Regions from separate parts of the Paenibacillus polymyxa M1 genome, predicted to be linked through region 2. Evidence: predicted binding sites of a transcription regulator. Region 2 holds the regulator's gene; each other region holds the start of a gene.

Region 1 (3,289 bases), 1.6 Mb from region 2:
CAGCCCGTGCATGAGGCACATTCCGACCACTGTCAGTCCAATCCATACGGTGTATCCATTGAACACATCCAAAAATCCGGCTTTCAAATCCATGTTTTGCTGAATAGGTACACCTTTCACCAAAGCCGCAAAGGCCATACCAAACAGCATCGGCGGCAGGAAGCTGCCAATCAGAATGCAAGTATCCCACGTTCCTGTCCACCCTTTTCCTTCGGCCTTGCCACGGAACTCAAAGGAGACTCCTCGCAAGATCAAACCTAGCAAAATAAACACAAATACCAGATAATATCCGCTGAACATCGTTGCATAAAAATGCGGAAAGGCGGCAAACATCGCACCTGCTGCTGTAATCAGCCACACTTCGTTGGCATCCCAGAATGGACCAATCGTATTGATCATCAAACGTTTTTGTTGGTCATTACGCGGCACTAATCCTGTTGCCATCCCCACGCCAAAATCAAAGCCCTCTAGAAAAAAGAAGCCTGTAAACAACACTGCGATCAATAAGAACCATAAATCATTTAACGACAATGCTGTCACCTCCTTGAGCAAATGGATCATGAATGACTGTATGCTGATGCGGCTCAATATCTGGGCCTTTACGAGCGGTGCGAGCAAACAGGAATGCCAGTACACCCGTTAAAATGAGATACAGCGTCGTAAATGCAATCAGGGAGAACAGCACTTCTCCTGCTACAACGGTAGGTGAAACAGAATCTTTCGTTTGAAGCAAGCCAAACACAGTCCACGGCTGACGTCCCATTTCTGTCATGATCCAGCCTGCTGTATTCCCTATGAACGGGAGCGATATCCCCCACAGCATAAGGCGGAAGAACCAACGATGTGAGCCCTCCAATTTTTGTCGAAAACTCAGGTAAGCTCCGTACAGAGCAAGTGCAATCATGGCACATCCTGCCGCAATCATAATGCGGAAGCTCCAGAAGGTCGTACGGACAGGCGGAATATAATCACCTGGACCGTAGGTCTTTTCATACTGTGCTTGAAGTTCCTTCATACCAGGCACAGAGCCAGAAAACTTGCTATACGACAGAAAGCTCAGTGCAAACGGAACCTTAATCTCAAAGGTATTTTCCTGCTTATCAGGATCAATATTTGCAATAACCGTCCAAGGCGCCGGATCGCCGCTGTCTCCCCACAGAGCTTCACTGGCTGCCATCTTCATGGGCTGTGTTTTGATCAAATATTGAGCCTGTCCATGACCAAACAAAGGAATAGCAATGGCACAGATTAATGCAATAATAATGCTCAATTTAAAAGAAGGTTTAAAGAAGTCCATGTTCTTTTTATGCATTAGCTTCCAAGCACTAATCCCTGCTACGAGGAAAGCACCGGTTGCAATGGCAGCAAAAATGGTATGAGGATACTCCCACAAAAGCTGCTCGTTCGTTAACAAGGCAGCAAAATCCTGCATTTCTGCCCGACCATTTACAACCCCATATCCTACAGGACGTTGCATGAATGAATTGGCAGCCAAAATCCACAAAGCCGAGAGCATCGTACCGATCGCTACCAACCACATGCAAATTAAATGGACAGTTTTGGATAATCTTTCCCAGCCGAATACCCATAGACCGATAAAGGTCGATTCCAGGAAAAATGCGAGCAATGCTTCAATGGCTAGCGGTGTACCAAATACATCACCGACAAAACGAGAAAAGTCCGACCAATTCATTCCGAACTGGAACTCCTGCAAAATCCCGGTGACTACCCCTAGCGCAAAGTTAATCAGCAGAAATGTCCCCCAGAATTGAGCCATTTTTTTGTACAAGTCTTTTTTCTTGATAACATACATAGTCTCCATAATTGCCACCAACAATGACAATCCAATGGAGATCGGCACATAAACAAAATGAAGAATCGTAGTGGTTGCAAACTGCAACCGTGCCAAATCCAATACGTCCATGATGCTGCTCCTCCCCTGTACTTCACTTAACAATGATTTAATATTTGTGATCTGAAGTCTTTTGTGTTTGTGATTATATTCACACTATTACATATGAAACCGTCACTTTTTTAGGAAATGACCCACTCAGCTAACTTGCCATGGTTGCCATAACCGGGCTTCAGATTATCCCCATTATATAGAATAAATTTAAATGAAATAGAATCAAAAATGTGAACATCGTGTCAAAGTTGTGTCATAACGATGGCGTTTTTATGAAAATGCCTTAAAATCCATAATGAATGTGACATTTTCTATTGATCCATCCTTTTTCAACATATAAAAAAAGCCTCTCTTCATTCGAAGGACATACCTCCGACATCTGCAAGAGAGACTTCATAACGTTAAACCTAGGAAATCGATCAACAGCCATCTGTTCCTCCGTTTTTTTGGGTCTGATTACGGTAGGAGGAAGGTGACATACCAACATATTTTTTAAATTTACTATGAAAATAATCTGCATTCGCATATCCCACGCGGCCCGCCACTCGGTGCACCTTAATCCCCTGTGCAAGCAATTCCCTTGCTCGCTCAATCCTTACCTTATCCAGGTAGGCATTAAAGGCCTCGCCTGTATGACTTTTGAACAGTTTGCCCAAATACCCACTATTGTAATTGAACATATCCGCCAGTAACTCCAGTCGCAAATTTTCATCATAATGACCATGTATAAAGTCAATCATTTGCTTCATGATGATCTCCTTGCCACCCGTATCAGTCTGGCCAATCCACTGCAACACATGCTCGAGCGAGTGATCCACCAGCTCGCCCAATGTTGAATAAGCATATACATTGGTAATCAGGTTAGAGTGCTCCTCCAGCACGGTCCGGCTGTGTTCTTGTCCAGCTGCATACTTGTTCAGTGCCAGTGTGAATGTCTGAGCGAATGCCGCCTTGATTGCAGATTCTGTACGATAAATCTGTGGAAATTGGATTTCCATGTCCTTAATGACACGGGTCGCCGCTTTACCATTAGCCATATCCAGCGCATAGTACAGCTTTTCTGCATAACGCATGGGGTCATCCGAGGCCCTGTCAGACGCTTCATCCATTTCAGCATGGACTGTCTCCCATTCATGTAAGTCTTCGGGAAGCATGACTCTTTCTGCTCGGAACAAAAACGTACGCTCCAATAATCGTAACGCCTGCTCAAAAGATCTGGGGATATCGCTAAGAATGTCTACCGGAGCGCCAGCAGCCCCATAGATTTCATTTACCCAAGGCTTTAGTTCCTGTCGCCATGCAGCCAGCAACTGAACAGCATCTTGCTCCGTTTTTAACATGGCAGGAAGCAGTAGGCCCGTATATATTCCAGCCTCAAACACA
Region 2 (3,289 bases):
TAACATAGGAATAATACCAGAAAATGCTGACCAGGATCAGTATTACGGCCAAAATGGCGACCGCTATCCATTTCTTCTTATTTTTCAAACCTGTGCTTCCTCTCTAAGGGGATGTGACACCTGAATTAGCGCGACAGCAGCCCTTCAAAGGCGGCTTGTGCCTCATGTTTGATACGTTCCTCGTCCATCGTCAGGCATTCGCCGTTTTTCACAACCTGACGACCGTCTACCCACACATGGGCCACGTCTTTGGCACTTGCAGAGTATACGGCATGGGAAATAAGATCTGTACGCGGCAAGAAATGGGCCTGATTCAGATCTAGCGCGATAAAGTCAGCCTTGTTGCCTGCTGCCAGCGCTCCTACTTCTTTTAAACCAATCGACTTTGCACCATACTCTGTTGCCAGACGCAGTGCTTCATTTGCAGGAACTGCTGTTGGGTCGCCAGATACTCCCTTGTGAATGAGTGCCGCCAGACGCATTTCCTCGAACATATCCAGGTTATTATTGCTGGCAGGACCGTCTGTTCCAAGAGAAACAGTAACTCCTGCACGCAGCAATTCAGGCACTCTAGCTACACCACTTGCCAGCTTCAAGTTGCTGCCTGGATTATGTGAAACCGCCACACCTCGTTCCGCTAATAAAGCTATCTCTTCGTCGTTCAAGTGTACGCCGTGGGCAACAAGTGAAGGGCGGGAGAAAAAGCCAAGCTTATCTAAGTGTGCAACTGGACGCAAACCGTAGTCGCGTACGTTTTGCTCAACTTCGGCGATGGTCTCGGACATGTGCGTATGCAATGGTAAATCGAGATCATGTGCTGCTTGAACAAATTTCTCAATAAACGCTGGCGGGCATGTGTATGGGGCATGCGGAGACATCATCGTTGTGATACGTCCGTCTGCTTTTCCATGCCAGTTACGGGCAAAAGTCACGGCCTCAGCCAGCTTGATCCGCTGTTCTTCTTCTGAACAGAGTCCAATGGCTCCACGCATCAAACTTGCACGGATGCCCGACTCTTCAGCTACACGTGCCACCTCATCCATATGATCGTACATATCCAAGAAAGTTGTGGTTCCACCTTTCAGCATTTCCAGCACTGACAAGGATGTTCCCCAGTACACATCCGTAGATGTAAACTTGGCTTCCATAGGCCACATTTTTTCCTGAAGCCACACTTGAAGTGCCAAGTCATCTCCATACCCTCGCAGCAGAGACATCGCCGCATGACCATGAGTATTAATCAGACCAGGCAAAAACAATAACCCGTTACCGTCGATTGCTTCCGTCTCTTCCTCACCCGCAGGCAGAGTCTCGCCAATGTAAGTAATACGGCTATCCTCCACAATCATAAAACCATGGATTACCCCAGCTTCAGGTCCATTCACGGCAAAAGAACCGTTTTTAATCATCCATTTATTCACTGTCATATTGTGCTTCTTCCTTTCCGTCCTCCAGGTAATAAGCGAGGCTAAGCAAATCAGTTGTAAAGTCTGTGGCATGTATCCGAATGTTAGCCGGTGCCTTGAGAATGATAGGTGCAAAGTTTAAAATCGCTCCAATTCCACTCTCAATGAGCCTATCAGCTACGTGTTGTGCCTCAAAATCAGGTACAGTAATAATCCCGATTCGAATATTTTTTTCTTTTACAGTCGTTTCCAATTCATCCATCGGCTGAACGACTAAGGTATTGATTCTGGTCCCAACCTTATCCGGGAACGCATCAAATACCGCCACAATCTTCATATTGTCTTTTAAATAAGCGTTATAGTTTGATAGGGCTTGACCCAGATTACCCGCTCCGACCAATACTACATTAATTTGCTGGTCGATTTTCAGAATATGGCGTATTTTCTCAATTAGATAAGAAACATCGTAACCGATACCCTTCCGACCAAAATCGCCAAAATAGGCAAGATCTTTACGAATTTGGGCCGGATTCAAATCTAACCTCTGTCCCAGCTCTTGAGAAGAGACCGTAGCCACCTCCCGTTTGTGCAGTGCATTCAGATAACGTAAATATACGGGTAATCTCCGTACGACAGCCTCTGAAATTTTATCTGATTTCATACTTGCTCCCCCTAATTGTAACGGACTTTAGGTGTCCGTCCGTTGTGCCTCTGTCTCCGGGGCGGATTGGAGCCATTCGGCGATGCGGGGCACCATTTGCTCCGACGGCATATGCTCCATTTTTGGTCCCGGTAACGAGTACAAAAAGTGCTTTCCATAATAGGATTCGATCACACGCGTATCGTAAACGATAACGACTCCGTGGTCGCTCGCTGTACGTACCAATCGTCCAAATCCCTGTTTGAAGCGAATAACTGCTTGTGGTACAGACAGCTTCATAAATGGGTTCTTCTTCTGCTGCTGGAGCAGCTCGCTTTTTGCCTCCAGTAACGGGTGATTGGGCGGTTGAAACGGCAAGCGAACGATGGCCAGACAAGTCAAAGCCTTCCCTGGAATATCGACGCCTTCCCAGAAGCTGCTGGTTCCCAGCAATACAGAAGCCTTGGCTTCCTGAAAACGACGGGTTAGCTTGCTGCGGCTCCCACTGTCCACACCTTGTCCTAACACGGTAATATCACTGGATGCCAACGCCTCTTTGAGCGGCTCATACACTTGCCGGAGCATCCGATAGGAAGTAAACAGAACGAGCATTCTCCCCCGCGTCGCCTGAGCAGTCGCTCCTAGAGAGCTAACGAGCATTTCTACAAAGTGTGCATCCCCTACACTGCCCTTCACACTCGGAAAATCCCGCGGAATGACCAGCAACACCTGATCCCTGTAATTAAAAGGTGATGGGAGCTGTGACGTCATTAATCGTCCTTGATCCGCGGCCTCCTGCAAGCCGAGTTGATCGGTCATGTACTGAAACGACTTATCTACCGATAAAGTAGCAGATGTCAGAATAATACTTCTTTTTTTGTCAAAAAACATTTCTTTCAGCTGGCGGCTCACATCGACGGGCACCGCATAAAATTGCAATGATTTACTACGGAATTGCCCACTCGCTTCGAGCCAATATACAGTTGTTTCATCATCGAGTCGTATAAAGAAGCGCAAATTTTCCCTAATCCCCGCCAAATCCTTAAGCAGACCCGTGATATCTGTAATGAGACTATCCGCCGCATAATCGTCGTGTTCTTCCTTGACATCCAGCATCAGCTTGTCGCCCTTGCGCAAAATTTCACTCAACGTTACATAAAGCTGATTTTCCAACGCCGCCGCTTGATCCCACTTTGCAGGCTTGGCCGACGGTTTGAGACGCGAAGAAAATTGTCCCGTTTCA
Region 3 (3,289 bases), 2.4 Mb from region 2:
AATGTACAGCCTTCTGAATTTCGTAAGCTGATTGACGCAAAATATCAGCGAACTGCACAATATACTCGTCCGGCTCTGTAATGTTGTACATATAAAAACGAGAGGCTGTCGCTTCAAGACCATCCAGCACATCATCCATGGTCGTTGTCAGTTCCATGATGTCGTCGCGTTCCAGCGGCGTAATGAAGGTCTTGTTCAACTCAGTAATAATCGTGTGTGTGTAATCATCACACTTATTTTCATACTTCTTCATCTCATTGGTAAACAAAGTCACATCTTGAAAATTTGAAGTATGTTGGGCAAAATAATCGGCTGCTTGCACGATCGTATCTGCCATATTTTCCAACGTCTCGAAGAATATATCCTTTTTCTTCAATCTCATAACGATTACCCCTTTACGAAAATATCCGCAACCTGTTTCGACTGCAATAGACAACCTTTGCTATCTTATCACACTCATCAATGTTTTTGTAATGTTTGTAAAAGCAAATTTCTAGATATACGTATACAATGCCCGACATAGAGGGTCATTATCCGACAATTTTTTCCTAAATAGGTGTATTACGTTTTCTAATTCGCTTCAAACGTTACATGTTCCGTTAGTGAAGTATCTGCAGGTACTACATGTATATAGGATGTACCTGGTGTTAACGGGATTTCAACCCCATTTTTCATAAACCGAATCGCATCGCCAGATGTATGCTGCCATTCAGCACGTATTAACTGTCCTTGTTGAAACACCATGGCCTCTCCGCTACCGTCCAGTTCAACGCTTAGTCTGCCTACATCATCCAGCGTTCGATGCCTCGTGCTCATCACAATAACATTAGCCGCTGAGAGCTGTTGGTTATTATTTTGATCCAGATGTGACTTTTCGTTCACAAAACGCTTATATCGTTGATCGGCTCGATCATAGGTATAAGATACGCGATAGCTTTTTAGCAAAAACCGGATGTGCACAGATGCGGCACTCTCGTCCACCATAACTGGAGTTTCGCCGGTTTTGAGATAAGGATACACTGGAACTTCCGTCTGCTTGGTATATCCTTTGCTTTCGCTTCCTTTACGTAGCCTGCTCACATCTGTGTATAAATTATGTGGTGGACGACGATCTTTACTTCGCCAAAAATAAGCCCCTCCATTTGAAATCTCATCCAGATGCTCCTTCCGCTGCTGCTGTAAAATCGCATAGGCATCTGTACTTCCCCCTGCATGTATCGGCAACGCACCATAGGTTTCGCCTAGTTCAATCAAATACGGCCGAATACTGCGGACCGGACCGATCTTCACATCTCCACCATGACTTTGGAAAAAAGCTACCAAACGGGTAATTCCGCCTTCTGCAAGAACCTCATATACCATGTCTGCCTCGCTAAGCCCTGCCTGTGGACGCGCAGCCGGGGCATTGTTAATCATGACAGCCAGTGGCCGCTCTATAACAGGCTGCTCCACCGGAAGCCCGGTAAGCGGAGCTGTAAATGCCGGAACAGATGGCTCCTTAGGCGGTTCAAGCACCTTCTTCTCTGTTTCTTGCTGGTTCGGTTGGGGAACGGATTCAGATTCACCCGTATTGGACAAAGCAGAACAAGATATCATTGTCATGCATAACAGAGCTGAGGCCATCACACGCAACCAATGATTTCGTTGAAACATGGGCCCGGACAAGTTCATCCCTCCACATCGTTATTTTTCTCATTATAAGCTTTATTTCCTGTTTTTGTCTTGATTGAGGCATTACCTCTCTATAGAATACTTATCTAAAGACATTAAAATTTAAAAAATATTTAGAGTTTGTGATTTTTATCACAAATAACTGTAACTGAACCTAATACAATAAAGGTGTAGCAAAGATGATCATCCCAAACAAAATGAAATACAACCCATCATTATAGATTAAGAAAGAGGAGTGATTTGAATGTTTAACAACTGGTTACGTGAGAACAAAGTAGCAATGTGGCTGCTGACTGTAGTACGGGTTTATCTAGGTTATGAATGGATGACCCACGGACTTGAGAAGCTGACTGGCGGATTCGATGCAGGTGGATTTATTTCGGGGGCCATTGCTAAAACAGGCGGAGATCACCCCGCTGTACAAGGCTGGTGGGGATCGTTCCTTGAAGCCTTTGCCCTGCCGAATGTCGGTTTGTTCAACGTCCTGATCCCATTGGGTGAGTTCTTGGTCGGGGTTGGCCTGCTGCTTGGTACATTGACTACACTGGCTACTTTGATGGCTATGGTTATGAACTTCTCGTTCCTGTTCTCGGGAACAGTAAGCACCAATGCAATCTACCTGCTGGTTGAAATCTTCCTTATCGTTGCTGGTGCAAATGCCGGAAGAATCGGCTTTGACCGTTGGGTACTGCCCTTCCTGCGTGGACTGTTTGGTAAAAATAAAGACACTTATCAAACGGACCCCAATCGAAAAATAGCTTAACTACCCAAAAAACAACCGTTATCCTCTGGAAATGGTTGTTTTTTTGTTCAGCCATGCTGCTTCTCTTTAATGTGTGGCTATGCTGCACCCTCCTCTATTTAAATGAACAAAGGAGTCCTCAAGTCCATCCTGACTTGGAGACTCCTTTTTCGGGTTCATCTTTCCCACTTGAAACCTCAGAAGGCATGTTTTACCCAGTCATCAACTATGAAAAATATAAAGTATTCGGAAATGACATTACCGCAGATATCCGCAGATATATTGACATCATGGCGACGGAATCTGGACAGCCGGCTACCAAGGATGCGGCATTACACATCGGTTATCAACAGTTAGCCGGAAGGGTGCTGGCGCAAGAGTCATTTATAACCCAATATCCACATTCCAATCGTACACAGGCAGTGAAATCATTACATGATCTCTATTTCTTCTATACTTTTTATGGTACGAACAATACACCATTATTCGATGATGACACCAACAAGATTCGCCCCAATGCCAAAAAAGGATATCAGCTCGTCGTTCAGCGCAACAGGGATTCGAAGAGTCCCTACATTCAAAAGCTGAAGGCATTTATGACACTACTAGATCAAAATGAAGATAAGCGAACTACGCAAGTATCCGCCTGGCTAAAAAAGAACGTGCCTGCTAATTAATCACAGAAGAACACACCAAAAGAACTTCCAACCCCACACACCATGTGGTTTCGGAAGTTCTTTTTCTTACATTTACAGATCATTTTCTTGACCAAAAGCCCAACAATTGAGGCTCAATGAGCCAAGGACATACGACTGAAAAAGCTTACGCGCGGAGCGATCATGATCGGCAGCCCCCATCACGTAAAACAAAGGCGAA

What was found. The regulator Rex, encoded in region 2, represses fermentation and respiration genes when NADH is low (regulators of the CRP and FNR family bind a similar motif). The targets are predictions, from matches to a motif close to TTGTGAAATATTTCACAA.
Region 1: a site for Rex is predicted at 1,992-2,009, ahead of PPM_RS22435 (cytochrome ubiquinol oxidase subunit I). Genes of this name have one in related genera too.
Region 3: a site for Rex is predicted at 1,792-1,809, ahead of PPM_RS04410 (DoxX family membrane protein). Genes of this name have one in related genera too.

The regions. Positions count from the first base shown of each region.
Region 1 is NC_017542.1:4,956,459-4,959,747, forward strand. It holds gene cydB (cytochrome d ubiquinol oxidase subunit II) at 1-531, opposite strand, end outside; gene PPM_RS22435 (cytochrome ubiquinol oxidase subunit I) at 518-1,924, opposite strand; gene PPM_RS22440 (response regulator transcription factor) at 2,326-3,289, opposite strand, start outside.
Region 2 is NC_017542.1:3,374,791-3,378,079, forward strand. It holds gene PPM_RS15120 (DUF5590 domain-containing protein) at 1-88, opposite strand, end outside; gene PPM_RS15125 (amidohydrolase) at 126-1,427, opposite strand; gene PPM_RS15130 (redox-sensing transcriptional repressor Rex) at 1,414-2,067, opposite strand; gene dinG (ATP-dependent DNA helicase DinG) at 2,095-3,289, opposite strand, start outside.
Region 3 is NC_017542.1:985,700-988,988, reverse strand. It holds gene PPM_RS04420 (DUF47 domain-containing protein) at 1-382, opposite strand, end outside; gene PPM_RS04415 (DUF3048 domain-containing protein) at 571-1,665, opposite strand; gene PPM_RS04410 (DoxX family membrane protein) at 1,916-2,434, shown strand; gene PPM_RS04405 (hypothetical protein) at 2,620-3,090, shown strand; gene PPM_RS04400 (dioxygenase) at 3,163-3,289, opposite strand, start outside.